3 regions of the Neobacillus sp. KR4-4 genome follow, and region 1 is predicted to be linked to each of the others. Evidence: riboswitches for the same ligand, from Rfam matches in the RefSeq annotation. Region 1 holds a riboswitch; each other region holds the start of a gene.
What was found. A riboswitch is a leader RNA that binds a small molecule or an ion and turns the genes downstream of it on or off. The one in region 1 is predicted to bind cyclic di-GMP.
Positions count from the first base shown of each region.

Region 2: another riboswitch for cyclic di-GMP. It lies ahead of ACE198_RS18065 (anti-repressor SinI family protein); the one in region 1 lies ahead of ACE198_RS14875 (TadA family conjugal transfer-associated ATPase).
Region 3: another riboswitch for cyclic di-GMP. It lies ahead of ACE198_RS01800 (DUF3789 domain-containing protein); the one in region 1 lies ahead of ACE198_RS14875 (TadA family conjugal transfer-associated ATPase).

Region 1 covers NZ_JBHHJU010000013.1:63,406-73,516, forward strand. Annotated here, with positions in the region: gene addB (helicase-exonuclease AddAB subunit AddB) at 1-1,234, shown strand, start outside; gene addA (helicase-exonuclease AddAB subunit AddA) at 1,227-5,021, shown strand; gene ACE198_RS14845 (spore germination protein) at 5,068-5,286, opposite strand; gene ACE198_RS14850 (spore germination protein GerPE) at 5,341-5,748, opposite strand; gene ACE198_RS14855 (spore gernimation protein GerPD) at 5,754-5,930, opposite strand; gene gerPC (spore germination protein GerPC) at 5,927-6,541, opposite strand; gene ACE198_RS14865 (spore germination protein GerPB) at 6,600-6,830, opposite strand; gene ACE198_RS14870 (spore germination protein) at 6,848-7,069, opposite strand; cyclic di-GMP riboswitch class I at 7,319-7,405, shown strand; gene ACE198_RS14875 (TadA family conjugal transfer-associated ATPase) at 7,561-8,601, shown strand; gene ACE198_RS14880 (fumarylacetoacetate hydrolase family protein) at 8,755-9,663, shown strand; gene ACE198_RS14885 (YisL family protein) at 9,801-10,111, shown strand, end outside.
Region 2 covers NZ_JBHHJU010000019.1:5,875-15,985, forward strand. Annotated here, with positions in the region: gene ACE198_RS18050 (nucleotidyltransferase domain-containing protein) at 1-847, shown strand, start outside; gene ACE198_RS18055 (DUF421 domain-containing protein) at 895-1,599, opposite strand; gene ACE198_RS18060 (VanZ family protein) at 1,637-2,116, opposite strand; cyclic di-GMP riboswitch class I at 2,666-2,749, shown strand; gene ACE198_RS18065 (anti-repressor SinI family protein) at 2,778-2,927, shown strand; gene ACE198_RS18070 (lactonase family protein) at 3,027-4,088, opposite strand; gene mgrA (L-glyceraldehyde 3-phosphate reductase) at 4,244-5,236, shown strand; gene ACE198_RS18080 (alpha-mannosidase) at 5,451-7,901, shown strand; gene ACE198_RS18085 (amylo-alpha-1,6-glucosidase) at 8,039-9,352, shown strand; gene ACE198_RS18090 (YesL family protein) at 9,383-10,006, shown strand.
Region 3 covers NZ_JBHHJU010000002.1:20,618-30,728, reverse strand. Annotated here, with positions in the region: gene ACE198_RS01820 (UDP-glucose dehydrogenase family protein) at 1-118, shown strand, start outside; gene ACE198_RS01815 (sugar phosphate nucleotidyltransferase) at 261-1,649, shown strand; gene ACE198_RS01810 (glycosyltransferase family protein) at 1,707-2,780, shown strand; gene ACE198_RS01805 (VanZ family protein) at 2,895-3,356, shown strand; cyclic di-GMP riboswitch class I at 4,377-4,461, shown strand; gene ACE198_RS01800 (DUF3789 domain-containing protein) at 4,510-4,620, shown strand; gene rfbB (dTDP-glucose 4,6-dehydratase) at 4,723-5,694, shown strand; gene ACE198_RS01790 (LCP family protein) at 5,794-6,774, opposite strand; gene ACE198_RS01785 (MFS transporter) at 6,855-7,634, shown strand; gene ACE198_RS01780 (FadR/GntR family transcriptional regulator) at 7,953-8,672, shown strand; gene ACE198_RS01775 (ABC transporter substrate-binding protein) at 8,784-10,111, shown strand, end outside.

The sequences.
Region 1 (10,111 bases):
GAAGGACAAGGCCCAAAAAGTGTTTTCAAGCCTGTTTTATTCGAACCCAGTCGTAAAACTTTCAACAGAGACAGCAGATGAATTATATGGCGAAGCCATTCAAGCGAGTGTTTCCAGAATGGAACTATATAACTCTTGTGCTTTTTCTCATTTCGCTCAGCACGGTTTAAAGCTCCGCGACCGCCAAGTATATCGGTTAGAGGCTCCTGATATAGGGGAGTTGTTTCATGCAGCCTTAAAACAGATTGCGGATATTGTCAATGAACAAAACCTTTCTTGGGCAGAGCTTTCAAGGAAACAATGTGAAGAGCTCTCGAAGGAAGCAGTCATGACTTTAGCCCCTAAACTGCAAAATGAAATATTATTAAGTTCAGAGAGACATCATTATATAAAAAGGAAATTGGAGCAAATTATTACCCGTGCCTCTGTTGTTTTAAGTGAGCATGCTAAAGTGAGTGGTTTTTCACCTATTGGTTTGGAATTAGGATTTGGACCAAACGGAAAACTGCCGCCATTATCATTCTCACTGAAAAATGGGAAAAGAATGGAGTTAGCTGGTAGAATTGATCGAGTCGATCAGGCAAAAGCTGCAGATGACAGTGTCTTTCTACGAGTTATCGACTACAAGTCAAGTGAAAAGGACGTCAATTTTAGCGAAGTGTATTATGGGCTTGCACTGCAAATGTTAACCTACCTTGATATTGTCATGACCCATTCGAATGAATTGGTAGAAATGAAAGCCAGTCCTGCAGGTGTTCTCTATTTCCATGTTCATAATCCTTTTATTAATACAACCAAAATGTTGACGATTGATGAAATCGAAAAGGAAATGATGAAAAAGTTTAAAATGAACGGATTAATGGTAAGTGATCAAAACGTAATTCGGCTTATGGACAAAACACTCGAATCGGGTGATTCAGAAATTATTGCAGCTGGCATCAAAAAAGATGGAAATTTATCGAAAAAATCAAAAGTTGCCAGTCTATCAGAGTTTGATGACCTGAAAACTTATGTCCGTAAATTATATCTAAAAACAGGTAACGCTATTATCGATGGTCAGATTGATCTAGCACCATATAAATTAAAGGATAAAACACCTTGTACATTTTGTTCTTTTAAATCAGTTTGTCAATTTGACGAGGCTATTGAGACTAATCAATTCCGGGTTCTCACACCGCACTCGAAGGAAGATGTACTAGAATTGATTAGGAAGGAGGTTCGAGAATATGAGTAAGGTTGTTATTCCGCCCAAGCCAGAAAATGCAACATGGACTGATGACCAATGGAAGGCAATAATGGCAAAAGATAGAGACATACTCGTCGCGGCAGCGGCTGGTTCGGGAAAGACGGCAGTCCTCGTAGAAAGAATCATTCAAAAAATTCTTTCAAAGGAAGATCCGATTGATGTGGATGAATTATTAGTAGTGACCTTTACGAATGCATCGGCAGCTGAAATGCGGCATCGAATAGGGGAGGCCCTAGAAAAAGCTATTGATGAGGACCCAAGTTCTCGCCATTTAAGAAAGCAGCTTAGTTTATTAAACAAAGCATCTATTTCAACTCTTCACTCCTTTTGTATGGAAGTCATCCGAAAATATTATTACCTAATCGACGTAGATCCAGGGTTTCGAATTGCTGATGAAACAGAGGCGCAATTAATCCGGGATGAAGTGATGGACGAGTTATTTGAAGATGAATATGGCCAAAAAGATAATGCAGCCTTTTTTAACCTGGTGGATTCATTCACTAATGACCGCAGCGATGCTGCCTTAATGGATATTGTTCGGTCTATTTACGATTTTGCAAGCTCAAATCCAGAGCCAGATCAATATTTACGGTCAATAATAAATATGTATGATGTTTCATCGATTCATAATATTGAGGATCTTCCCTTTATCAAGGACCTGCTTTTTGATATTGAACTACAATTAGAAGCGGCTAGAGAAATGATCAACCGAGGGTTAGAATTAACGAAGCTTCCAGGTGGACCAGCACCTAGGGCCGAAAATTTTCTAGATGATTTAATGGTAATTGATACTCTCCTGCTTGCCAAAAAGGATTCTTGGGAAACACTTTATCAAGCATTAATGACCTGGTCTTTTTCACGGGCAAAACAAGTGAAAGGTGATCACTTTGATAAAGAACTAACGGAGAAGGCCCAAAAACTTCGCGATAAGGCAAAGAAAAAAATTCAAGATATAAAAGGGGAATTATTCTCTCGAAAACCTGAAAGCTTTTTACGTGATATGGAAGAGATGCGGCCGTTAATAGAAACATTGGTTCATCTTGTGAAGGAATTTTCTCAGCGGTTTTCAAAGGTTAAAAGAGAAAAAGGACTTGTCGATTATGCTGATTTAGAACATTACTGCCTTGGCATTTTGACAAAGGAAATCTCAACTGAGGGTGAATTTCTCCCATCGGAAGCGGCTCTGGCATACCAAAGGCATTTTAAAGAAGTCTATTGTGATGAATATCAAGATACAAATATGGTGCAGGAAACCATCCTGAAACTTGTCACGAAGAAAGAAGAGCGCAATGGAAATATGTTTATGGTCGGAGATGTTAAACAGTCCATTTACCGTTTTCGATTAGCTGAGCCGAATCTTTTCTTAGGCAAGTATACCCGCTTTAAAGTTGACGGAGATTCAACAGGATTACGTATTGATTTAGCACGCAATTTCCGAAGCAGAAGTGAAGTACTTGATGCGACCAATTATTTATTTAAACAAATTATGGGTGTCAAGGTTGGCGAAATCGAATATGACGAGGCAGCAGAGTTACGTGCTGGCGCACCCTATCCAGAAGATGAGCCCTTTCCGGTTGAACTTCTGCTTATTAACCAAAACGTTGAAGAAAAGGAATCATCAACTGCGCCAGCTGAAGGTGAGGCAGGGGCAGACGCAGAACTAGAAGAATTTGATGCAGTTGGACTGGAACAATCCCAACTCGAAGCAAGGGTTATTGCTTCTAAGATCAAGGAATTAGTTGCTACTAGAGCACCAGTATATAATCCAAAAACGAAATCTACTCGGCCGCTCATGTATCGGGATACAGTTATTCTACTTCGTTCGATGACATGGGCACCGCAGATCATTGAAGAATTCAAGCAGCAAGGGATTCCCGTTTATGCCAGCCTCTCAACAGGGTACTTTAACGCAACGGAAGTGGCCATTATGATATCACTCCTGCGTGTTATTGATAATCCATTCCAAGACATCCCTCTTGCCGCTGTATTACGGTCCCCCATCGTTGGGTTGAATGAGGAGGAACTATCCATCATTCGTATTCAACAAAAGCGAGGTTCATTTTGGGAAGCAGTTACCGCTTTTTGCAAAAGTAAACAAGCTGAAAATACGGCTGCATTTTACGAAAAACTGCGCCGCTTTTATGACTTTTTAACAGAATGGCGCTCTATGGCAAGACAGGGTTCTTTGTCTGAGTTAATTTGGCAGTTATACAGAGATACCCAGTTTTATGATTTTGTCGGAGGCTTACCAGGAGGAAAGCAGCGTCAAGCAAACCTGCGTGCGCTATATGATCGAGCACGGCAATATGAACACACTTCTTTCCGTGGTCTGTTCCGGTTCCTGCGGTTTATTGAACGTATGATGGAAAGAGGGGATGACCTTGGGGCAGCAAGGGCACTTGGAGAGCAAGAGGATGTAGTTCGAATTATGACTATTCATAGCAGCAAAGGGCTTGAATTTCCTGTCGTATTCATGGCGGGAATGGCTCGAACCTTTAATATGGCAGATATTCGTAAACCATATATGCTTGATAAAGAATATGGATTTGCTTCTAAGTATGTAAATGCAGAAAAAAGAATTTCGTATCCTTCTTTACCACAAATTGCTTTTAAGCGAAAAAAGAAAATGGAAATGCTCGCCGAAGAAATGCGTATCTTATATGTAGCCATGACAAGGGCAAAAGAAAAACTTTATTTAACTGCAACATTAAAAGATACACTCAAAAGAATTGACCAATGGAATGATGTGGCAGCAAATACTGAATGGCTGTTGAAAGATTACGAACGGGCAGCTGTTTCAAGCTATATTGATTGGATTGGTCCGGCCCTTGTTCGTCATCAGGACAGTAAAGAATTAAGGAATAAAGAAACGATAAATCCCCTCATACCTGAAGATATCTCGAGTCACCCTTCTTTATGGAAAATCTCTTTGCTAAGTGCTGAAGAGGTGAAACAGAAAGAAACAGAAGAAGAACTAGAAGAAAATCAACTTCTTGAACGAGTACAAAAAGGGGAACTTGTCGAGACTGCGTCACCATTTACTGAAGAAATTCGGGCCCGCTTAGATTGGGAATATTCTTTTTCGAATGCAGCAAGCCATCGTTCGAAACAATCTGTTTCAGAAATAAAGCGACAAAGGGAAATGGCAGATGAACAAAGTGGGACCGATCTAGTGAACCACTTTAAAAAATCAATAGTAAAACGTCCTAAATTTATGCAGGAAAAGCAATTAAGCCCAGCCGAACGAGGCACTGCTATGCATATGGTCATGCAGCACGTCGATTTAACTAAGCCAGTGAATCAAGAATCTCTTCAGGAACAATTAACATGGATGGTCAATAGTGAATTATTAACCCTGGAACAAGCTGCAGTAATCGATAAAAATTTGATTATTCATTTTTTTGATTCCGAATTGGGACGAAGATACTTTAATGCTAAAACACTCAACAGAGAAGTTCCATTTACACTTTCCATGCATGCTCGTGATGTGTATCCTAATTGGAACGAGGAAGATGAATCTGTGTTTGTTCAGGGGATTATTGACTGTATCTTAGAGGATGAAGATGGGCTGGTTTTAGTGGATTATAAGTCAGATCGGATAACTGATCGCTATAAAGGCGGGTTTGACCAAGCCAAGACAATTCTTGAAAACCGCTATAAGATGCAAATTAACTTATATACCCGTGCAATTGAACAAATCTGGAAAAGGAAGGTCAATGAGCGGTATTTGTTTTTCTTTGATGGGGCTCATATTTTGAAGGTTGAAAGAGATTAATTCAATAAAAAATGACATAGACCATCTTATGGTTTATGTCATTTTTTTAATTATTACCCACAATTGGCTGATCGATTAAGTTCGTATCAAGTACATTGGTGCCACTTAATCCAGAATTCGTTACGACGATTCCCCCGGTGTTAAATGCACCTGAGCCTGCATTTGTCTTAGAGGCACTTTTTGGAGAGATATATACAGTATCGCCAAATTGAACAATACCGCCACCTACGTTAACGATTTGGACGGGACCGATAATCGCTGGCATAACAAACATCCTTTTTAGAAAAGTTACTTTTATCCTTATGAGTAACTTATGCATTTATCTTTGTCCTTGTTCTCCTTCGTTTTCGCCATTTCTAGGACTGGGATATAACTGTCGAATATGTTTAATTCTGGCTTCCATGGAAACATGGTTGCTGCTCCCAACGTGCAAGAGGGAAGCTGAAGATATCCCCGTAATATCAATTCGGCCAACCTTAATTAGTGGGTTAGGATTTTGACGGGAATATGTGTAAGATTCATTAATAGGGAGAAAAGGAATAGGTTCGGAATAGACCTGGTAAGAGGATAAGTTCCCTTCATTTCCATAAAACACTTCGCTCTCCCTTTGGACCGCGAGTGCTCTTGAAAGACCATTTATAATACAGGAATCCCCTATCTGTACCGTAGAGGAAAAAGAGACGATTTTAATATTAATTGTATCTACACAAGAGGTTCTCTGCAGCATGTTGTTCACTCCGGTGATAGCGGAACAAAAGGACCTATAATTAATGATTCCGCAGGGGTATCAAAAGTAGAGGCTAACTGGATTGTTTCTGTATCTCCCACCATTACTAACGAGGAACTTGCCACCCCGGTGATTTTGATGTTTTGGACAAAGAGTTCACGGTTATAAACTACAAAGTTCATTCTGTATGCATCCCTTTCAGGTTATCAGGTAAATTACTAAAAAAGACCATTACCCCGTTTTGTATTTCCTTCTTTAATGCTTCAATAATTAAATCATCTGAAGGGGCATCTGCAATCGTGCGATTGTCCGCAGGATGGGTGTTTAAATGATGTTCTATCCTACTCGGAAGCTGTTTAATGATGTCTTGTTTTATGAATGCTAAATACTCGTCATTTGGCAGAACGTTCAATTCTCTCTGAGTAGCTTCCACTATAGGAGGTAAATCCGATTCTAAATATCTATAAATGGCTTCCTCGATTTTCATTGATCTTTGCATTTGATCTTTTGGTGATATTGGGGTGGATAAGGATTGATTTTGTACGGCAAAGTCTTCAATTCCTGCTAATTCGGATGGATTTAGACCAATGTTTAACGTACCTTCAAGAGTCTCTACCTTTAGTTGATCAAATTTATACTCAATTTTGTCTACATGGATGGCCTGTTTTTCATATAATTGTTTGATTTCTGCTTGCATTTTTTGGAGAGTGCTCTCTAAAGACTGAATTCTTTGCTCCTGAGCTTGAATACACATCTGCAGCCATTGAAGATATTGGGAATAATCCTGATACATATAATCACCTCACAATTATTTCTCCAATAAACGTATTGATTATCATAAGATCGGCGGCCTATTTATCCTGTTTTCTTACTGCGGCTTGTAGGGGCACTGATGGTGTCCCTAATAAAGAGCCTGAAGATTTGATTGTTTGTGGTGCAGGTCCAGTAAATCCGCCAGTATTATATAAATGAGCCATCGGTTTAATAATCCCAGCACTACCTATTTGTAAGACTGAGGAATTGGTAATCCCGCCAATTTTTATGAAATTAATCTGAATGGACTGCTGGATATAAAAGTTCATTTAAAATCACCCATTCATTAAGCATTAAGTGCAATCCCTTGATCGTAAACATCTGAATCACTTGTATTAGTGGAACTTACATTATTTTGAAGTTGTAAGCTATCCCCAGTGTTAAAGGAACCAGCGCCAGAAAATGTTTTTGCGGTAGAAAATGGCATGATTTTATATACATCGCCAATATGGAAGACAGAACTGCTGCCAAGCGTAATGACCTGTGCAACTCCAACAATTGCTGGCATTTTCAACACCCTTTTTTCATAGTATCTTCTACATCCTATGTATGGGTAAAGGTAATGTGATTGATACGCCCAAAATTATTGAAATCAAAAATCCGATACGATTTTTAATATTCATTTGTAGAACGATCGATTAGAAATAGTTATAATTACCTATTTGCTTGTACAGAAAATAATAAATAAGTTGGGTTTTCGGTTGTTTAGAAAGGGACTATTATATGAGTAAGAGATCAGTCGGAAATAAACACTGTTTCTCGATAAAGGCAAACCTGATGAAAATCAGTGACGCAAAGCTATAGGGGCTAAGGTGCATTTGCACTAAGCCAGCCAGTTACCGAAAGATTAGGGTGTTTCATAATGGATATTCATGTCTGCATAGTTGTTCTATGTATCTATGAATATTCTATGAATTCTATCCCCCCTTTGGTAAAGGCGGGGTTATTTCTATTTTATGGAGGTGGAAACTAATCGACTACTTAACCTGTTTTGGACCTATAAATCCCCTTATTTTAGATGAAGATGTTTCAGAGGTTATGGTAAATGGACCTAACCAGGTGTACTGTGAACGTAAAGGAAAATTGGTATTAACGTCAGTACAATTCCGTGACAATGAACATGTCAAGACAATGATAGACAAAATTCTTGCCCCACTTGGATGGAAAATCGATGAAAGTTCGCCAATGGTAGATGCTAGGCTGCCTAATGGCTTACGTGTTAATGCCATCATTCCTCCCCTTGCATTAAATGGACCAGCCATTACAATCAGGAAATTTTCAAAGGATCCCTACCAAATTGAAGATCTAATCAACTTTGGGACAGTGACAGAAGAAATGGCATTTTTTCTAGATGCATGCGTGAAAGCCCGCTTGAATATGTTTGTTAGCGGTGGTACGAGGTCTGGTAAAACAACCACTCTGAATGCCCTTTCCAATTTTATACCTGATGAAGAAAAAATCGTAACGGTTGAGGATGCTGCCGAAATTCAGTTGGGACAGGGTCATGTAATCTCACTAGAACTTCGACCTTCCGAAATAAAAGGTAAAAGAGCCATTTCGATTCGAGAGCTTCTCAAGAAATCGTTACGAATGAGACCTGACCGTGTTATTATCGGAGAAATCCGTGGTGGAGAAGCGCTTGATATGCTTCAGGCAATGAATTCTGGCCATGATGGTTCACTTGCTACAGGGCACTCATATAGTCCAAGGGATATGATTAGCCGTTTGGAAACCATGGTCCTTTTAGCAGGATTGAATAATTCTATTAAAGACATTCGAGAGCAAATTGCAGGAGCAATCGATGTGATTATCCAGCAAACTCGTTTAATGGATGGAACAAGGAAAATTATCAATATTACTGAAGTTCAAGGAATGGAAGGAGAAAATATCGTTCTGCAAGACATCTTTTCCTTTAAACAAAAAGGAATTAATTCTGAGGGGAAAATTATTGGACAACTTATACCGACTGGTGTCCGCCCCAAATTTTATGATCGCCTAGAGGCATCAGGGATTCATATTCCAGCGTCATTGTTTAAATAATCTCAGGTAATAAGAGGCATTAAATTTATGAATGATTAGGGGCTGAATTTCCTTTAAATAGGGTTCGGCTTTTTCTTGTTCACTAAATTTGTTCGAGGGAGTTATTTCTTTTAATATATTAATTGTGAGACAATCATATTGAGGTGAAAAAGAGTGAAATTTGTGACAGTAGAATATAACCATGAATTGTTCGTTGGATTGCTTGACCAAACTGAGGCCGCAGTCCTTTTGTTAAACCTTGCTGAAGAAGCAAGAATGGGCATAAGAAGTTTTCCTCCTTCCCTGCTTAAATGTATCGACTTAGGAGATCTCTTTATTAAAAAGGTGAAAGAGGTTCTGGATTGGGTTACTAATTGCGGACAAACTTCATCTTTTTTCGTCCCAATTGAACAGGTAACTTTGCTTGCTCCTATTCCGAGACCAAGTAAGAATATTTTTTGTGTCGGGAAAAATTACGCAGAACATGCGATTGAAATGGGGAGTGAAGCCGATATCCCTGAACATATTATGGTCTTTACAAAAGCACCAACAACAGTTATTGGGCCTAATGAAATGGTCCTAAATCACAAAAATATAACGGCTCAACTTGATTATGAAGGCGAGCTTGCCGTCATCATTGGTAAAAAGGGGCGGGCAATAAAAAAAAATAAGGCATTGGATTACATTTTTGGCTATACCATTATTAATGATGTAACCGCACGAGATTTGCAATCGAGGCACAAGCAGTTTTTCATCGGCAAAAGCCTTGACACAACCTGTCCGATGGGACCTTGCATTGTTCATAAAAGTTCTATCGATAATCCGAATTCCCTAAATATCGAGACGAAAGTAAACGGAGAATTAAGACAGAATTCAAATACTAAGAATTTTATTTTTCCGATTGAAGAGGTTATCTCCATTTTATCAGATGGAATGACACTGGAACCTGGTGATATTATTGCAACTGGGACACCAGCTGGTGTAGGGAAAGGGTTTAAGCCCCCTAAATTTTTATCTCCAGGTGATCAGATGGCAGTCACAATTGAAAAAATTGGGACACTGAAGAATACTATTCAAGAATAAAGCTATACTTGAAAAATAATTTATAGCATTCTCCTATTTGTAACTTTATTTGACTTGCTTTTTTTCGTGTTTATAAACTGTTTATGGTATGATAAGGTTCGAATTAAAAGAAATTTTATACAAAAGGAGGAACTAACTTGATTCACGGTCATATTACGGCTTGGCTTTTAGCATTAATTCTATTTGTAGTAGCACTTTTTTTACATAAGGGTGGAAAAGAAAAAGGTGCAAAAATTGTTAAAATGATTTTACGAGTATTATATTTGCTTATTATTGCAACTGGTGCAGGGCTTCTATTTTCGGTTTACAAAATTGATGTTTGGTATGTTTTAAAAGCGGTTGTCGGACTTTGGATAATCGGATTATTCGAAATGATTCTTAGCCGTGTGGCTAATAACAGAAGAACTTCTGTATTTTGGATTCAGTTTGTCGTTGCATGGGTTCTTGT
Region 2 (10,111 bases), on a different contig from region 1:
AGATCAATTATTAAGGTTGTTTGAGGAGAAAAAGATAGACGTTATTGCGCTGAAAGGGGTTTATTTTGCTGAGAAATATTTTGGCCACATCGGGGCAAGGGCTACCTCTGATATTGATTTATTAGTCAAAATTCAGGATCTTACTATCGCCATTGAATCTGTTAAATCGTTAGGTTTTACGGTGGAAGAAGAGTCCATACCTGGTCATTTTCATTGTAGTTTTAGCAAGAAATTACCTGATTCGCCCACGCCGCTAGTGGTGGAATTACATTGGGATTTGGTAAAAAGAAGTACCTCGAGGTTTAATATAAATGATCTTTGGGAGCAGTCGGTACCCGTGAGCCAATCCGGGTATATTAAAGAACTTTCCCCACTTCATACCTTTTATATGATTTGCCTTCACGGCTGGCGCCATAATTTAGACTCAATGAAATATTTTATGGATATTATTCAAGTCATTGACAAGGAGAGGAAGGAGATTGATTTTGACCATTTCATACAGCTCGCGGAATCTCACCAAACCTTAAAGCGGAACATCAGGACCTTATCCATCGTTTATCAGCAATTTCCACACTTAGACGAAATCAAGATGTTCCCATTTCAAGTGAATACTCTTTGGGAATACCAAACTTTAAAGGCATTTAGGCAGTACTGGGATTTCCTCGATTATCAATTTTTTAGCTATGATACATTCAAACATACATTGATTGAAATTGGTAACTGGCTTTGGCCTTCAGAATATGAAGTATCTTCACAAATAGATGAGCAGTCACAAGGCAAGAAAATGTACCTCTTGTTGTATAAGAAGAGACTTACTAGTCTATTAAAGGCGGTATTGCCACATTAATAAGCCATCTAACCTAACCAGATGGCTTATGTTTCTTTCATATGCAATTATTTATAAATGAATACCCTCAAATTGTTTTCCCCATCAATTGTGGCTAACAAAACATTCTGGATCCCTGTTTGATGTGTTTGATTAAGAGTATCCACAAGCCACCTTTCATTCTTGTTTTTTTCTTCTAGTGTATGATGAACAATCTTGCCTTCTCTTATAACGGTCTGTGGGAGATCAAAAGGCTTCGTTGTCATCTGGTAGGTGGATGGCGTAATCGGCTCATACTGCGGATCTAAGAAAATGGAAAGTTTCCCATCTGATTCCCATAGCGCTAATGCTACTTTTTTTACATCCTCAATTTTTTCTTTTCTCAACTCTGCTAATAAATAATCAATTGAAATTCTAGCTTTCTTTAACCCTTTATAAAGAATTTCTCCTTCTTTAATAAGAGGAAATGGATCGGGGTCTAGAAACTTTCCGATGCGGGTTGATTTTAAACTGATAAATAAACCACCGGTATACAGAACCACCAATACGATGGTTGTAGTCATCGCACCTTTCATTCCAAGGTGCTCGTCTGATAATGGATGGGCAATAATATTACCAACAACTAGGGCGATAACGAAATCAAGTAATCTTAATTGAGAAATGGCACGTTGTCCCATTAGTTTAGCAACAATGAGCATAAAGAAGAATCCAATTACAGCTCTTAAAATCCACTCCATTAAATTAAGCGTTTCTTGAGCTTGCAAAAAATCCATTGAAGGCAAATAGTCACTTCCTTACCTTGTAAACGTCTTACTTAGTATTGTCACGAATAAGTACTTTTAATATAAAAAATACTGATAAAATACCGAATGAGTCAATAACTAAATCGTAAAGCCGTCCATCTCTACCAAAAAACAGTTGCAGGAATTCTGTTAAAAACGCAAAAATAATGGATATGCCAATAGAATATTTGTGACTTCTAAATAGATTGAAGAGAAGAAAATCCATGATCGCAAAACCAACAAAATGTCCTAATTTAATTTTAATAAATTCAGGATGAATCAAAGTTAAATCATTAAAATAAAAAAAAGACAAAAAATCAGGATTTGAAACCCACTTTAATCCAAAAGAATGTAAATATATTAGTCGCTCTATACTCTCAGTCCAGGTATTTACCAACAAAAATAGGCCCCATAAAATAATCAATAGAACTTTTATGAAAAGAAATCGTTTCTGTGTCTTTCTTTTCTTATCGATTCTACAACTACCTTGTATCGGTTGATGATCCAAAGTCCTTGCTCCTAACTAACTATTATTTCTTAATATACATTTTACCATTGTTCCTTTTAAAGAACAAACGGGGATATTCACATTAAAATAATCCAATAATCTACCACTTTCGTATTATAGGTGAATGAAATTTATCTGGGTAAAATTAACTCCTCTCCGTTTACAAAATTCTACAATTTCTTTATAATGAACAAAGGAAGTTCTTTTTTAGGAACTAATAATTAGAAAAGAAGGGGAATCATGATATATCCACTAATAAAAGAAAGAAACAAGATTCACATTGTGAAGGATTCCTATCATTGTGCATGCGGTATAGTCTTTAACAAGGATCGGATTATTAATAGGAAGACCCTTAAAAAAATTAAATTTATTGAAATAGGTCAGGTAACATGTGAGAAATGTGTTTTAAAACTTCTAAACTACGATTAATTGGTTTATATAAATTTTGTCGAAATTCTGTCGATATTTTTGGAAATATTTTCATTTAGTTTCCATCAAGACTATAGTACTATTAGTTTATTCTATAATAATTTAATACTTTAATACTATGAATGACAAAGGCAAACCTTTCGAAAGATTGGGACGCAAAGCTACAGGTCTAAGGTTTTTAACTAGGATGGCTGAGTTACCTAAAATAGTAATCATTTTAGGAGGGTTAATTTTGCCTGCATTAACCGTTGAACAAGATATTGATACAGAATGGTTAGATCTTATTAATGAAGCTAAAAAGATAGGACTCTCTATTGATGAAATTAGGGATTTCCTAAATCGCTCCCTTGGATTAAAGACGATTGAACCGGAATATAATTAATAAGAGGGGTAATTGAGTGTTTAATTTTCGCAATATTCAATTGATTAAAAAAACAGCTTAACAAATTAATGAGCAATTTGTTAAGCTGTTTTTTTAATTTTAATAATTTAAAAACTTCACACAAACCGGATACGGAACCTCGATATCAGCCTGAATCAATGCAAGTTTTCCTGTGTTTTCATCACGCGAAAACAAGACGAGGTTACTGGACTCTTGGTTTGACGCCACAATGAATTTCTCTGTTGGGTCGAACATAAAATCTCTCGGCCAATCACCTTCAGTGGAGGTGCGATCAACAAAACTAAGCTCTCCCGTTTCTTGGTTTACACGGAAAACAGCAATACTGTTATGGCCACGATTCCCCGCATAAACAAACTGTCCATCAGATGAAATATGAATGGCGCTTCCTTGATTATTCTCGGTGAAATCTTCAGGAAGCGTTGAAATATATTGTTTCTCTGTAAAATGACCATTTTCCGAATGATAGGATAAAACAATCACTTCCGAACTAAACTCTGTCATGATATATGCAAATTTTTGGTTCGGATGGAAAACTAAATGTCTTGGTCCGCTTCCAGCTTTTAATGGAAGAAAGTGCGCTTTTGAAAGTGTTCCATCACTGTTGACTGCATAAGTAATTAAAGCATCAATACCCAATTCAACCACTGCTAGATAATTCTCATCAGGGGTGATGCCGGCATAATGGGTATGCGGTTTCTCTTGTCTTGGGTCTGGACCAGAACCTTCATGTTTTATAACCGATGCAGCTGGTTGAATCGTTCCATCTTCCTGGTTAATTAAATAAGATTCTACCGATCCTTTATGATAATTGGCACTGAATGCATAACGGTTGTTACTGTCAACACTCACATGACAAGGCGATGAGCCCTGAAGTAACTGACGATTGAGCTCGGTTAATCCGCCTTCCCTGTTTATGGAATAAGCAACTACGCCTCCATTTTCTCCTTCTTTAGCCACAGAATAGAGGTATCGATTGTCCTTACTGATCGTGACATAAGTTGGATTCTCTAACTGTGCAGCTGCAACTTGAATATCTTCGATTCTTTTCTTATCCGTATTTAGTTTAAACGTATAGATTCCTTCGCTGCCGCCCTTGGTGTATGTTCCAATATAACCGATAAATGTTTGGTTGTTTGTCATTTTTTTGGCTCCTCGAAAAATGTAGTCTGTTTATTTTAGCAGAAATTTTATTTATTACTCAAATATAGAACCTGAATTAACTGAAAATTAATTTGATATGGTATAGTTTGGGTGTTAGTTTTATCCAAAAGCGAATAGAAATGAGGGTACCCCACATGGTTTACCAAGCTGCAGAAAATCGTTATGAATCAATGAAGTATAATCGGAGTGGCCATTCAGGGTTATTACTACCGGCCGTTTCACTTGGACTTTGGCACAACTTTGGCGGTGTGGATACATATGAAAATGGACGGGCAATGCTGAAAAGAGCGTTTGATTTAGGCATTACCCACTTTGATTTGGCCAACAATTATGGTCCGCCGCCAGGTTCGGCTGAAGAAATGTTTGGTAGAATCTTAAAAACAGACTTTGCTCTATACCGTGATGAAATGATCATATCTTCAAAAGCGGGCTATACGATGTGGCCGGGTCCATACGGGGATTGGGGCTCAAGAAAATACTTGATATCTAGTCTAGATCAAAGTCTAAAACGAATGGGACTTGATTATGTTGATATTTTTTATTCACACCGTCCAGATCCCAATACACCACTTGAGGAAACCATGGGGGCATTAGATTCTATTGTTCGTCAAGGCAAGGCGTTATATGTTGGAATCTCTAACTATAGTGCTGAACAAGCGTCAGAAGCTATCAAAATCTTAAATCAGTTAGGAACACCTTTGTTAATCCATCAGCCAAAGTATTCGATGTTTAACCGCTGGATAGAGGATGGCTTACAGGATGTGCTCCAGGAAAACGGGGTAGGTTCAATCGCTTTTAGTCCGTTAGCGCAAGGTTTATTAACAAATAAATACCTAAAAGGGATTCCAGCCGATTCTCGTGCAGCAAGCTCTACAGGGTTCTTGCGTGAGGAGCATGTAACTTCAGAAGTATTGAATCGTGTTCAAAAATTAAATGAAATTGCAACAGAGCGTGGTCAGAGTCTTTCACAAATGGCGCTTGCTTGGGTTTTACGCGGAGAAAAAGTTACTTCTGTCTTAATAGGTGCAAGCAGAGTGAGTCAAATTGAGGAAAACGTTGCTGCATTAAATAACCTTGATTTTTCAGAGGAAGAATTAATAAGAATAGAGGATATTCTAACTAACTAAGAAGATGGATGGGCTATTGCTCATCCTTTTTTTAGGTGATAAAACTCACTTGCTTAGTTTATTGAATACACAAACTAATGTTAAGATGCTATAATAATTCCAATCGTAAATAATATTTATGAAAGCGGTGTCTTTACGATTGATAGAGGCAGTTAAAACTAAAAAGAAAAGTAAATCTAACTAAGATTATCAATCAATCAGGAGGAAAATCTACATGAAGAATATGTTTATGATTGGAAATGCACACCTTGATCCGGTTTGGCTTTGGCGCTGGCAGGAAGGCTTTCAAGAAGTGAAAGCAACTTTTCGGTCTGCATTAGATCGTTTAAAAGAATATGAGAATTTTATATTCACGTCCAGTTCTGCTGCTTATTATGAATGGATTGAAAAAAACGATTCGAAGATGTTTGAGGAAATCAAGGAAAGAATACAAGAAGGCAGATGGGTTATTTGTGGGGGGTGGTGGATACAGCCCGATTGCAATATTCCAAGTGGCGAATCATTTGTCCGCCAAGGATTGATTGGTCAAAATTATTTTAAAGAAAAGTTCGGCGTGACAGCAAAGGTTGGCTACAATGTTGACAGTTTTGGTCATAATGGTATGCTGCCGCAAATATTAAAGAAATCCGGGATGGATTCCTATGTATTTATGAGACCCGGCCCTGAGGAAAAAGGACTTCCAACCCGTTTGTTTTTGTGGGAATCTAAGGACGGTTCCCGAGTAAAAGCCTTTCGGATTCCTTTTGAATATTGTACCTTTGACCATCTTGAAAACCATATTATGCATTGTAAGAACGAGCTTAAACATTCGTTTAATCAATTAATGTGTTTTTATGGTGTAGGCAATCATGGGGGGGGACCAACCAAAGAAAACATAGAAGTTATTGAAAAATTAAATGGAACGATGGATGATACCAATCTTATCTTTAGTTCACCCAATGACTTTTTCGAACATGTGGAAAGCCTTAAGGACACACTGCCTGTTGTTCATGATGATCTGCTCCACCATGCCGTTGGTTGCTATTCAGTTCATTCGGAAGTGAAGAAGCTAAACCGTTATTCTGAAAATCTCACATTAATGGCAGAAAAATTCTCTTCGATTGCGAATTGGACAACGGGACAAGTCTACCCTCCAGACATAAACCAGGCTTGGAAAGGGATTTTATTTAATCAGTTTCATGATATTTTAGCTGGAACAAGCATTGAATCTGCTTATCATGATGCAAGAGATTTGTATGGGGAGTCTATCAGTATCTCCTCAAGAAATATGAATTACGCTCTACAATCCTTAAGTTGGAATATTAATATTGAAGAAGAAAAAGGAATGAAGCCAATGGTTATCTTCAATCCGCATTCTTGGCCAGTAAGGGTGAATGTTGAAATTGAAGATGGGCTATTTGTTAACTATCTGCTCCCAGAAGAGTTCATTATCGAAGATGTAAACGGGAATGAAATACCATACCAAATCGTTGATCCAATCGCAAAGATTCCAAATCGAAAAAGAGTTGTATTCTTGGCACAACTGCCTCCATTAGGATATAGCACATATAAACTTCGTGCACTTAAGCCAGCTAAAGAGTTTGAAACTGTAAAAGTAAGCGATAATGAAATGGAAAACGATCGTTTCAGGCTGGTTATTGATCAAGAATCTGGCGGGATTCGCAGCTTATTTGACAAAGTTAAGCAAATTGAAGTATTTAAGAATGACGCAGCTATTCCCGTTGTCTTAAATGACACTTTTGATACATGGGGACATGGGACGTTACGCTTTGATGAAATATCAGGGGTATTCAAGCCGGTAAGAATTAAGAAGCTTGAAGAAGGACCAGTAAGAGGGGTTATCCGGGTAACATCAAAGTTTCAATCTTCAACAATTGTTCAAGATTTTATTATGTATAAGCAATCCAATAAGATAGAAGTCAAAGTGAAAGTAAACTGGCAAGAAAGCTATCAAACTTTAAAAATCAAGTTTCCTGTAAGCTTTAATCAGCGGAATACTACCTATGAAATTCCATTTGGGCATACTAGTCGTGAGTCGGATGGAAACGAAAAACCGATGCAAAACTGGGTTGATGTAACAGGTACAATTAGTAAACAAAGGGAAGAGATTTACGGTCTAAGTATTCTTAATGATGGAAAATATGGAGTCGATGTCAAAGGGAATACAATTAACTTAACGGTTCTAAGAAGCACAATCTATGCGCACCATGCTCCGTTTATCCCTGATTTGGACGAGGATTACCCGATTACTGATCAAGGGATTCAAAGGTTTACTTATCAATTGTTACCACATGAAAACAGCTGGGAAGAGGCTGAAACGGTAAAGCATGCACTAGAATTAAATCAAAAACCACAACTGATTGTTGAAACGTATCATAAGGGTTCACTAGCGCAAGAAGATTCATTTATTTCGATAGATCAACCAAATATTCTTCTTTCTGCTTTAAAGAAAGCGGAGAATCATGATGACTTGATTATTCGTTTAGTTGAAACGAATAACGCAGAAACGGTCGCAAAAGTCGAATTGAAAAATTGGGGAAGAGCTATGGAACTGCATTTTGGACCAATGGAAATCAAAACATTATGCATTCCGAAAAATCCTGAAGAGCCTATTTATGAAACCAATCTAATTGAAAATCTCAATCAGGCACTGGTTACCGTATGAAGCGCAGCGAAATAATTCACCGTTTACATGATTGCTGCGTCACAGGAAGTGGAATAATTAATTTTTGAAAAAAATCATTTAGTAATAAGAACATGGATTTATCCATCTATAATAAATTGACTGGGGGAAGCAGTTTGATGGATGCTAGAATAGTTGAAAAGGGCAGAGAAAAGGCAGAAAAAATTTTGTTGCAAAACGGGGGAGAACTTGGTTTACTGGGATCAAGTACTGCTTACCAGCAAGTTTGGGCAAGAGACAGTATGATTTGTGGACTGGGTCTTTTAGCCTGCAGTAGTGAGGAGGGGCCAACGATTCATCGCAGGTCATTGGAGACATTAGGACAGTTTCAAAGTGAACTGGGAAAGATTCCTCATAATGTTGGTTTTCCAAATGTATTAGATCCCGCATTAATCGCACATGGTGGAAAACTTGGTGATGAAGGTGAAAGTGGACAAGCAGTGGAAGATTCTATCCACGCGGGTTGTGTAGACGGGAATATTTGGTATATTATTGGTCATTATGCGTATTACCAGGAAATGAACGATCAAGAATTTTTACGAAAATGGTGGGGGAATTTAGAAAAGGCACTGCTTTGGCTTCGATATCAAGATTCGAATGAGTGTGGGTTATTAGAGGTTCATGAGGCAATGGACTGGGCTGATTTGTTTGCCAACCGCTATAATGTTCTTTTCGATAATGTTTTATATGCAGCGGCCTGGAAGTGTATGGGACATATGGCTGATGCGTTAAACATCCCTTCGAGCTATTATTATGAAAATGCAGCTGATGTTAAGAAAAAAATTAATATTCTTCTGTGGATTACTCCGGATAATCAGGAAAAGATGGACTGGGTAAAAGCTGAGCGAAAAGAATGGATTTATCCAATTAAGCGTGTCGAAACGGAATTGGTAGAAAGACCATTTTATTTACCGTATATGGGGTTCCGCGATTATGCGGACCGATTTGATACACTTGCCAACCTGCTGGCAATCGTCTTTGGAATTGCGGATGAAACACAAGCAAATAAAATATTGGATTATATTCATGGCTGCGGCATAAATGAGCCTTATCCAGTTCAGGCCTTGTATCCAGCCATTCGCGAGGGGGAAAAGGATTGGCGGGATTATTATCGCGTTCGGAATCTTAATTTGCCTCATCATTACCATAATGGAGGTGCATGGCCGTTTATTGGGGGATTCTATGTTACCGCGTTAATTCAGGCCAAAAGGTTTGATGAAGCAAACTATCAATTAGAGAAATTAGCAAGCATGAATAAAGCAGGTAAGAAAAATGAGTGGGAATTTAACGAATGGTTCCATGGCCAATCAGGAAGACCGATGGGATATGCAGGTCAATCATGGTCGGCAGCCATGTATCTATTTGCAGAGAATGCTGTTAGAAATCAGAAGGTAAATATTTTTAATAGTGATCACCAATGGGTATCCTATTAAATTTTCTTATATATTAAAGGATGATTATGAATGAATACTAAGGGCATAAAAGGTTTTATCTATCGGATTACGGAACTCGTGATGCAATTTGCCTATCTGCAATTGTTGTGGATTTTGTTCACAATAGTCGGGTTAGGGATTTTTGGTATCTTTCCTTCAACAGCAGCCATGTTTTCTGTGGTTAGAAAATGGGTAATTGGAGCTGAGGATGCACCTGTTTTTAAAACATTCTGGCAGACGTATAAAACCGAATTTGTAAAGGTAAATGGACTTGGATTAATTTTCGTTGCGATGGGATGGTTATTATATGTTGACTACCACTTCTTTACCATGGGGGACACGGTTGGCAGCTCACTATTGAAAATTGTAACAATCTTTATCACATATTTCTTTATTACTACAGCAATTTATTTTTTTCCTATTTTTGTTCATTTTCGCTATCGTTTTTTTGATTACCTAAAATATAGCTTTTTATATAGTGTTGCTTCCCCACTAAGGACAGCAGGAATTTTTATTATTTCTTGTGTGATCTATTACTTGCTATTGAAAGTGCCTTCACTTTTTCTCATCTTTAGCGGGAGTATTATTAGTTATATTTGGATGTGGTATGTTTACTTAACGATTACTAGAACACAGGCAGCCAAAAAAGGGTGAGTATTTGGAGTTAACTTGCTTTCAATCATAATAAAAAAGAATTGTTTGACAATAATAGTGATAGGCATTAAAATTAAATTAATTAATAAATTCCTTACCCTAAAA
Region 3 (10,111 bases), on a different contig from region 1:
TCCAATCATCCTTGATGGGAGAAACTGTTATGACTTGACAAGTGTCAAAAACGCAAATATAACTTATGATTCAATTGGTAGAGAAACAGTAAATAATTTTGAAGTCTCTCTAGTATAATATTTACCTTGAAAGATTCTATTATTATGCAATTTTAAATTAATATAAGGTAAATGCGGTAATTAATTTTCAATGAGTTGCACCAACGCTTGCATACAATCAAATCAGGTCCAAGTGGCCTGATTTTTTATGGAGGGATATTATGAAACTCGTATTACTTTCCGGAGGTTCAGGGAAGCGCCTTTGGCCATTATCAAATGATACAAGGTCAAAACAGTTTTTAAAGGTATTAGAAAGTAATAAAGAAGAGAAACAATCAATGGTACAGCGTGTTTGGGGGCAATTGGAAACAGTTGGCCTCTCTGATTCTTCTGTCATTGCAACTTCTAAAATGCAAAGAGATATGATTCATAGCCAAATTGGAATGGATATCCCGCTTATTATTGAGCCTGAACGTCGTGATACATTCCCTGCTATTGCTTTAGCTGCTTCATATCTATTTTCTATACAAAATGTTTCTGAAGATGAAGTGGTTGTAGTATTGCCGGTGGATCCATACGTAGATGATAGTTTTTTTGAGAAGGTAAAAGAATTAGAGAATGTTTTACAAGATTCTAATGCCGATTTGGCGTTAGTTGGTGTGAAACCTACTTATCCTTCTTCAAAATATGGCTATATTGTACCTAAAGAATCAGTGGATGGAGACCGCCATTTTACAGTCAATCATTTTATGGAAAAACCAAGTGAAGAAAAGGCTCAGACTCTTATCGATATGAATGCGCTCTGGAACTGTGGTGTATTTGCTTTTAAACTAAAATATATCATTGATTTATTAGTTGAAAAAGGTTGGCCTCTTCATTATGATAAGCTATCACTTCATTATAAGGATCTCCCTAAGATTAGCTTCGATTATGAAGTAGTCGAAAAGGCGAACCATATTGTGGCTCTTCCTTATGCTGGCTATTGGAAGGATCTTGGGACATGGAATACATTAACAGAAGAGATGGCTACATCACAAATTGGTAAAGGTGTATTAAGTAATGATTCAGTAAATACACACTTAATCAATGAACTTGATATCCCAGTTACCATTATTGGTCTAAATGATGTTGTCGTAGCTGCAAGTCCTGATGGAATTTTAGTCTCAGACAAAGCATCGAGTCCGAAAATTAAGGAACTAATTAGTGAGTTTGAACAGCCGCCAATGTATGAAGAGCGCATCTGGGGCTGGTCTCGTGTCCTTGATTATGCTAAGTATGATGATGGAAACGAAATGGTCACTAAACGAATTTGTATTCACGGAGGGAAAAATTCAAGCTATCATTACCATAACCTGCGTGATGAGGTTTGGACCATTGTCCGCGGTGAAGGTGAATTAGCGTTAGATGATTATATTACTCGTGTAAAAGCAGGGGATATCATCCACCTTCCAGCAGGTAAGAAGCATGGAATTAAGGCATTTACAGAACTTGAATTTGTTGAGGTTCAAACTGGGATTGGCATAAGTGACCAAGATTTTACTCGTTTGTATTTTGAATGGGATGATGTCATTAACCATTTCCAAAAATCAAAGGCAAAAGTTATCTTATAACAATTAGGGAGAGGACTTTTGTCCTTTCCCTTCTTTTTTATTGTCGAGGTGAATCATATGAAAACCATTGCCTATTATATTTCTGATTATGGGTATGGGCATGCTTCAAGAAGTATTGCGGTTATACGAAAACTTTTAAAAGACAATGAAGTCAAAATTTTTGTTTGCCATTCCTTTGCTCTATCTTTTATAAAAGAGTCCCTTCACTCTAATCGTGTAAGTTTTAGAACTATAAAGACAGATGTGGGTTACTTTCTGGAAAAGGATTCGATTCATCCTGATAAAAAGCGATTATTTGAGGAATATAGAAATTTCGTCGATGATTGGGACTTCAAGGTTGAGCAGGAGAAAGAGTTTTTAAAGTTAAATCAGATTGACTTAGTTGTTTCAGATATTTCACCACTCCCATTTGAAGCGGCTCAAAGATTGGATATTCCTTCTATTGGTCTTTCTAATTTTTCATGGTATACGGCTTATCAGAATTTAATTGATGACGGAGAACTAAAGGCATACAAAGCGGCCTATCAAAAGATGACACATTTCTACTCTTTGGCAGGAAGCAATGAAAATTGGAATGTCCCAACCAATCATTATGGATTTTTTTCTAGAGAAGTAGATTGGCAAGAGGTTCAAAGAATTAGAAAGTTGATTAACCCAGATGAGACTCGGAATGTCATTTTTCTAGGACTTGGAATGAAAATAGACGTGGGTTCACTTGAGGAACTTCCCATTTGGGACAGCCCGAACTGCGTATTTTTAGTATCCTCAAATGTTCATGTTAATCGTCCAAATGTATTTCAAATTCCAAGTGATTATTTGGAATCTCAAAATTATATTGCTGCATCGGATCTAGTCATTTCAAAAGCAGGATGGGGAATGATTGGGGAGGCAATAAGTGCTAATGTCCCTTTATTAATCCTTAATCGAGCATCCATGAAAGAGGATCAAAATACGATCAATTATCTAAAGAAACATCATCTTTGTCATACAATCGAATGGGATGATTTCAAGGACTATCAAGTTGACGCGTCAACCATAAATTGTGTGGAAAGGGAAATGAGAAAGAATATCTCATCTAATAATAATGAAGCAGATAAGATAGCAAAGGACATCCTGAAAATAATGAAATAATTCTATTTATACATCTTGGGTAAGGGGGATTTACGTTGACTTGGTTACATAATACTCCTTTTTCTACAAACTTAAGATAAGTGATATTTTTAAAATAGAAGGGAGGTTGTATAGATGAATAAAAGAAAAGGTTGGATCCTAGCATCGATTCTTTGGATGGCATTAATTTTTTGCTTCACACAGCTTCCGTATTTTACTGGAGAAAAAACATCCAAGGCTATTCAACATGTAGTAGTGAAAGAGCACAATACTATTCACACACCTAGTGCGGACCATGAAGAGATTAATGTACTGAACCTGATCGTAAGGAAAGCAACACATGTTACGGTATTCGGGATACTAGCTCTATTATTGTTTAAATCACTTGAAATCTATCGATATTCTTATATTCTTTCATGGGTGCTAACCTTTCTTTATGCGGTAACAGATGAATTCCATCAATCGTTTATGCCAGGAAGAGTTTCATCTTTTAGGGATGTCTTGTTTGATTCTCTTGGAGCCTTTCTTGTTCTGTCATTCATTTTATTGATTAATAGAAAGAGAAAGCTAAGTTATTCAACAAAAGTTATCAATTAGAGTGAAAATTAAGCCTGGTGACATGTTAAAGGACCGAGCGGAACGGTTCAAGTATTATATGAAGGCACATTAGTATTGGAGACCCAGAACAATTTGAGTTGAAGAAGGGTACACATTTGATTCTTCCTGTCGGTTTCGGAGATTTTGAATAAGATGGGGAATATGAAAATTATCGTTTCGGATACCTAAGATACACTTTTTTTGTATGCTAAATCCTCCCGCTTTACGGTGGATTTTTTTGAAAACCTACCATAAAACGGGAATAGCGATTTGGAATCTAGTACATTATACCGTACTTTATTATATGGATATGTACACTATGAATGAATCATCATTTGAATAACTAATTTAATCCAACCGAAAAACGCAAACCATAATGGAACACTTAAAGACGTCCCCCACAATAATCCTAATAAAAGATTCCCTTGCTTGTCCATGAAATCCACTCCTATTGTTAGTTGTAGATAAATCTGGTAATGCACGGTTCAGTTTTTTAGTATATTTGTAAACGCTTTCAGTTTTCTTTTTTATATGATAACCAAATATGGATGGGGAATAAAGTAGAAATATGCAAATAACATGCAAAATATTTCGACAGATTCACTTATTAGACTTTTTATGTCAAGGGGGGGACCAATCTATTATTTACTATTTTTCAATTGGAACGAGAGTGCCTCTCCTTAGTGAAAGATTTTACGTAGGATAAAATAGACGATTCCCCATAAAGGAATGGATAAAAGAATCCCCCAAAGGCAGCCCCTGCCGAAATTTCGCCCATCTTCCTTCTCTGCCATATGTATCACTCCACTTCCGAAACAGGTTGCTTATCACTATTTAACCATGTATGGATGAACGGTTATATTTAATTCGTTCGATGAATAGTTACAAATTTTATGGCATTGTCGAACAGAATCAATAATGAAGGTGTTTGCAATTGCCAGATTATTAACATATAAATAGGTTATTTGCTCTATTTATTACTAGAAACAATTAGTATATTATCAATAAAAACACATAGTTCGTACGAAAGGGCAAATCCATTGAAAAGTGGAGGCGCAAAACTAAAGGGGCTAAGGTTCTAAAACTATGCCAGCCAGCTGCCGAATATGATCACCTTACGACGGATTATGAATATACTCTGGGAGGTTACACTATGGTTATCTTTATTGCAGGCTTATTTGTTGGATCGTTCTCTATGCTTACAGTAATGAGTCTTATGGTTGCAGCTAAAAGAGGAGACCAACTACTTGAATCACAACGATAATTTGAAAGCGTTTTCTAAACAACCTCAACTTTTGGGGTTGTTTTTTATTTTTCAAAATAAGTTAATTACATATAATTTAAAAAAACGGAAGGGGAGAACGGGGTGAGAAGGGAAAAAGTACTGATTACTGGCGGAGCTGGGTTTATTGGCGGGAATTTCGTTCATTATATGATGAATACATACCCTCAATACGATATTTATAATCTTGATTTATTAACCTATGCCGGTGATATAACAAAGCATCATGATATCGAGGGGAGACGAAACTATCATTTTATTAAGGCGGATATCACGGAGCGCGAGGTGATCATTTCGTTGTTTGAACAAGAGAAGTTTGATTATGTGATACATTTTGCAGCGGAAAGTCATGTCGATCGATCGATTGCTGATCCGAGTATCTTTGTTTGGACCAATGTTTTAGGGACTCAAGTGTTATTAGATGCGGCTCTGCAGGTGGGTGTTAAGAAGTTTGTCCATGTTTCGACCGATGAAGTATATGGTGAATTGGACTTTGATCCAACTACGTTCTTTACAGAAGAGTCCCCATTGCAGCCCAATAGTCCCTATAGTGCAAGTAAAGCATCGTCAGACCTGCTAGTAAGAGCCTATCATGCAACATACGGACTTCCAGTCAATATTACACGATGCTCTAATAACTATGGACCGTATCAATTCCCAGAGAAACTGATACCAATGGCCATTTCTAGGGTTCTAAATAATGAAAGGGTTCCGGTATATGGAGACGGAAAGAATGTCCGGGATTGGCTCCATGTCCTGGACCACTGTTCAGCCATCGATCTTGTCATGCATAAAGGTGTTACGGGAGAAGTTTATAATATTGGCGGGCATAACGAGCGGAGTAATTTAGAAGTGGTAAAGACAATCATTCGTTTCTTAGGGAGGTCGGTTGATTTAATTGAATTTGTAACGGATCGGTTGGGGCATGATAAACGTTATGCTATTGATCCTGCGAAGATAGAGAAGCTTGGCTGGAAGCCTACTTTTACTTTTGAAACTGGTATTTCTCAAACTATTAACTGGTATTTAAATAACAATTGGGGTCGGATCAGGTAAAGTTGCTGAATTACCGAATATCCAGCCATCTAACGGAAAAATCAAAAGAGAACTGAAATCAGTTCTCCTTTGATGTAAACTTTATAGCTAAATCGTATTTTAAAAGTGAGTGGATATTAAATCTTTGATTTTATCCTGGTCAATTACCAGTTGATAGTTATTAGCCTTTAAAATGTCATCATACATTCTTTTTCCAACACCAGGAATCTGATGATATTCCAATTGTGTATTTGGTTCAAAGTCTTTTGCTGCAAGTCCAAGACTTAACATATCGGAAGTTGACATATTGCTTGCTATTACAAAGTTAGGAATAGATTTTACGAGTGAAGGCAGATTATTGATATTACTTGGACTTAGAGCTTTCTTAGCAATTCCTTTTAGTGCCTCTTCTTGGAGTTTTTGACGGCCATACTCTCCGCTTTTTAGAGAATAGCGTTCGTGGACAACCTCTGCGACCATTTTTCCATCTAAAGTATGTGTACCTGCACTTATTACTTTATTTTTATTTTCCTTATACCAAGGATGGGTTAATTTAACATCAAATGGGACATTCATATCAATACCACCAACCGCATCAACCATCGCTTGAAAGCCGCCATAATTGGTTTCTACATAATAATTGATCGGAACACCGGTTAATTCTCCAACTGCGTTGACAGCAGCCTCTATCCCTTTTTTGGCCCCTTTTGTTGCCTGCATAATATATTGGACACTCGTAATTTTGGTATATCCATAGCCATCTAAATGGACACGGGTATCACGTGGAATGCTTATTGCATCATATTTATGCTTCGTTAAATCCACATGAACAAGCATCATTGAATCAGAATGCCCTATCTTTTGACCTTTTCTTTCATCGGAACCGATTAATAACAAATTAAAAACAGGTTCTTTTATCTCTACACTCTTATTTACTTGCTGTTCATTGTTCCCAGAATTTACAACGGGAACGGATGTAAAATGATTATCTGGCTGTAATTGATAATATCCGTATCCTACGCCAGCAATAACGAGTAAAAGGATACCCAAAAAGCTAAATCCTACGATTTTCCATTTATTTTTTTTGCCTTTTTCTTTCATATTTCCTCCGATATTGGTAGAGAGTTTCCTCTAAATTAACTAGGTTAATAGTCATAAAAATATTTTACTGTTTTTGGATATTGGATTCAATATTAATTAATTGGAAGGAACGCGGTTGTATTTGTCCATATTCATTTGAGCCAGAGCTATTATTCATCCGCAGGCCAGGTAAAAATAATAGAAATTTTGATGCCGCGAATAATAGCGGAATTAAGAGGCACAAGCAGCTAATTGGTACTATGTCTACAGCATTTAGGACACCGGGACTGATTTGGATTCTAATTATTGAAATCGCAACTTTAAGTTACTTATGGGGTTCAAGTGCATGGTTACCTTCTTATCTTTTGCAAGAGAAACACTTTTCTTTAAAACAAATGGGAATGATCGCTTCTCTACCTTTTGTGATAAGTATAGGCACTGGTTTTCTTGGAGGATATATCCTTGATCGCTTACCCACAAGAAAATTGACTCTTTTATTCGTAATTGGTGGAGTGGGCACGGCTCTTTCTGTAACAACGGCCATCATATCCACAAACCCAATCATTACAGCAATCGGTTTGATTTTGGCTAATGGATTTTGGGGAATACAAGGTCCAGCAATTCCGACGATGGTTCAAAATTTGTCTGATGCTAGAAGTGTAGGAAGTACATATGGAATTGTAAATGGCATAGGGAACTTAGTTTCGGCATTTATGCCTACAATAATGGGAGTGGTTATTGGAAGTCTAGGAGGGAATAACTTTGTAGGTGGATTTTATCTATTAGTGGGCACACAAATTATTACAGCAATATGCGGGCTATTCTTTTTAATGTATAAAAAAGATTTGCTCATCTTAAAAGGTAATGTCGTAACGAAATAAAGATGATTAGTGAGGGTTAAAAATCCCGAGCCATTGTCATCGCCCGATATTGGTCGAAGATTAATAGTTTATTATAAAGCTACTTCATTGAGACCTTTTAAAGCAATCCTGCGGAACCATGTGAACCGTTCCCTTGGTACTCCCGGACACTCCTGTGTCTTTAGACTGATATACGCAATAAAATATTAGTAGTATTCAACCATTGATAATAGTTGGAATATTAAATAAAATGAAACCAACCCATCAGACAGGTGAGACATGTAAGACGCATAAGACAGGTATATACATAAGACAAGTAAAACGAATGGGGTGCTGATCATGTCGAAAAAAGTTAGTAGTATTGTAACGGAATATATTTTGGGAGAAATTAGGAAGGGTACGTTTAAAGTAGGGGATAAACTGCATTCGGAAAGGGAGCTGATGGAAACATTAAAGGTAGGCCGCTCATCCGTGAGGGAAGCCTTAAATAGTCTGGTGGATATGCAGGTTTTGGAGAAGCGAATGGGGATTGGCGTATTTGTCAAAAAAACGGATTTTAGCGACATGGTTCACAAGCATGTTGTGTCCGCACTGCTCGATCCGAAAAGTTCCCGAGAACTCATGGAGTTTCGTTTGATGCTTGAAGTTGAAATTTGCGGGAAAGCAGCAGAAGTGGCAAAAGAAGAGGACTTTGTTCAAATGGAGCAATCCCTGGAAATGATGAAGAGAGCGATCCAAATGAATTTACCTATTCTCGAAGCGGACCAAAGATTTCACCAGGCCATTGTCCATGCAACAAGAAATCAGGTATTGATGAAAGTTTATGAATCTATCACTGATTTTCTTACCTCCGCCAAAAGAGAAATGCTCTTGATTTCTGATAAATTAACGACTATTCAATTCCACGAGAAAATTTATCGGGCAATCAAAGATCATAATGTTGAATTATCGAGACAAATGATGAGGGAACATTTGTATGACGTAGCCATTCGTTATGAAAAGCTGCATGAAAAATGGGAGAGAGAAGAACAGCAGCGGGAGAAAACAGAACAACAATAAGAACTTATTGGTAACTATTTTTTTAGTTTAAAATTTCAGAAAATAAATATATTTCAGATTTTGTATAGTTGTTTATTAATAAAAATTAAATCATAAATGGGGGTTGAAAGTATGTTAAGTAAAAAGACTCGATTTACATTTGCAACAGCTATTATTGGATCGATGATCGCCATGACCGGATGCAGCGGGAATCAATCTGCATCAACTGGAAATTCCGCTCAAAAGTCTGTGTCTACCACATCTACTGGCAAAAAAGTGATTAACATCAGTCTTAAAGCGGATCCGCCAAGCTTAGATCCTAGCCAATCCAATGCGCTCGTCGATCGCCAAGTTCAAAACAGCATCTATGATAAACTCTTTGACCTGGACAAGGATGGGAAAATTGTACCTGTCCTAGTCGATTCCTATGAGGTTTCTCCGGATGGGAAGGTGTATACCTTTAAATTAAAGACGGGAATCAAGTTTCATGACGGTACTGAATTTAATGCGGAAGCTGTAAAGTTCAATATCGAGCGAGATAAAGCAGACAATTCCCGTCGTAAGAATGAAATGAATTTTGTCCAAAAAGTAGATGTCGTCGATCCGCAAACGGTGAAGATTGAACTATCTGAACCATTCTCTCCGTTTATTTCGATCCTTACCGATCGCTCAGGAATGATCGTATCTCCTGAAGCGGTGAAGAAATATGGCGATGATTACTTGAATCATCCTGTAGGAACCGGTGCCTATGTTTTCGTCGAGCATGTGAATGGCGACCATGTTACGTTGAAAAAGAATGAGAACTATTGGAATGGTAAAGTCAACATTGATGAATTGCATTACAAAGTGTTTACGAACGGAACCGCAGCGGTGCAAAACTTAAAATCGGGCCAGCTTGATTTCGTAGATGAAGTTCCGACTAAGGAAATTAAGGGATTGGATAATAATCCGAATGCCAAAGTGGTTGCTGAAGCCGGAATGGCTTATCAAGGGTTCTACCTGAACATGAAACAAGAGCCATTCACCAATAAGTACCTTCGTCAAGCGGTAAATAAGGCTGTTGACAGGAATGCTTTTATAAAAGTTGTCCTAGACGGCTATGGAGCACCTGCAAACTCTCCGTTTGCACCAGGTAACCTGGCCTATGGCGATTCGGATAAAGTGAGCAAGCCAAATAAACAAGAAATCAAGGACCTGCTAGCCAAGGGCGGCAAACCAGATGGATTCAGTTTTAAATTACAAATCGGCACTTCTCCTGTCAATGAACAGTTCGGAGCTGTCATTCAGAACATGTTAAAGTCTTACGGAATCCAGGTAGAACTGGAAAAGGTCGAGTTTGGTACTTTGTTGGAAAATGGGGCTAATCATAAATTCCAAGCTCTTCAGCTCGGATGGTCCGGACGTCCCGACCCAGATCAAAGTTTCTTCGATTTCGTCGTGACCGGTCAGCCAAACAACTA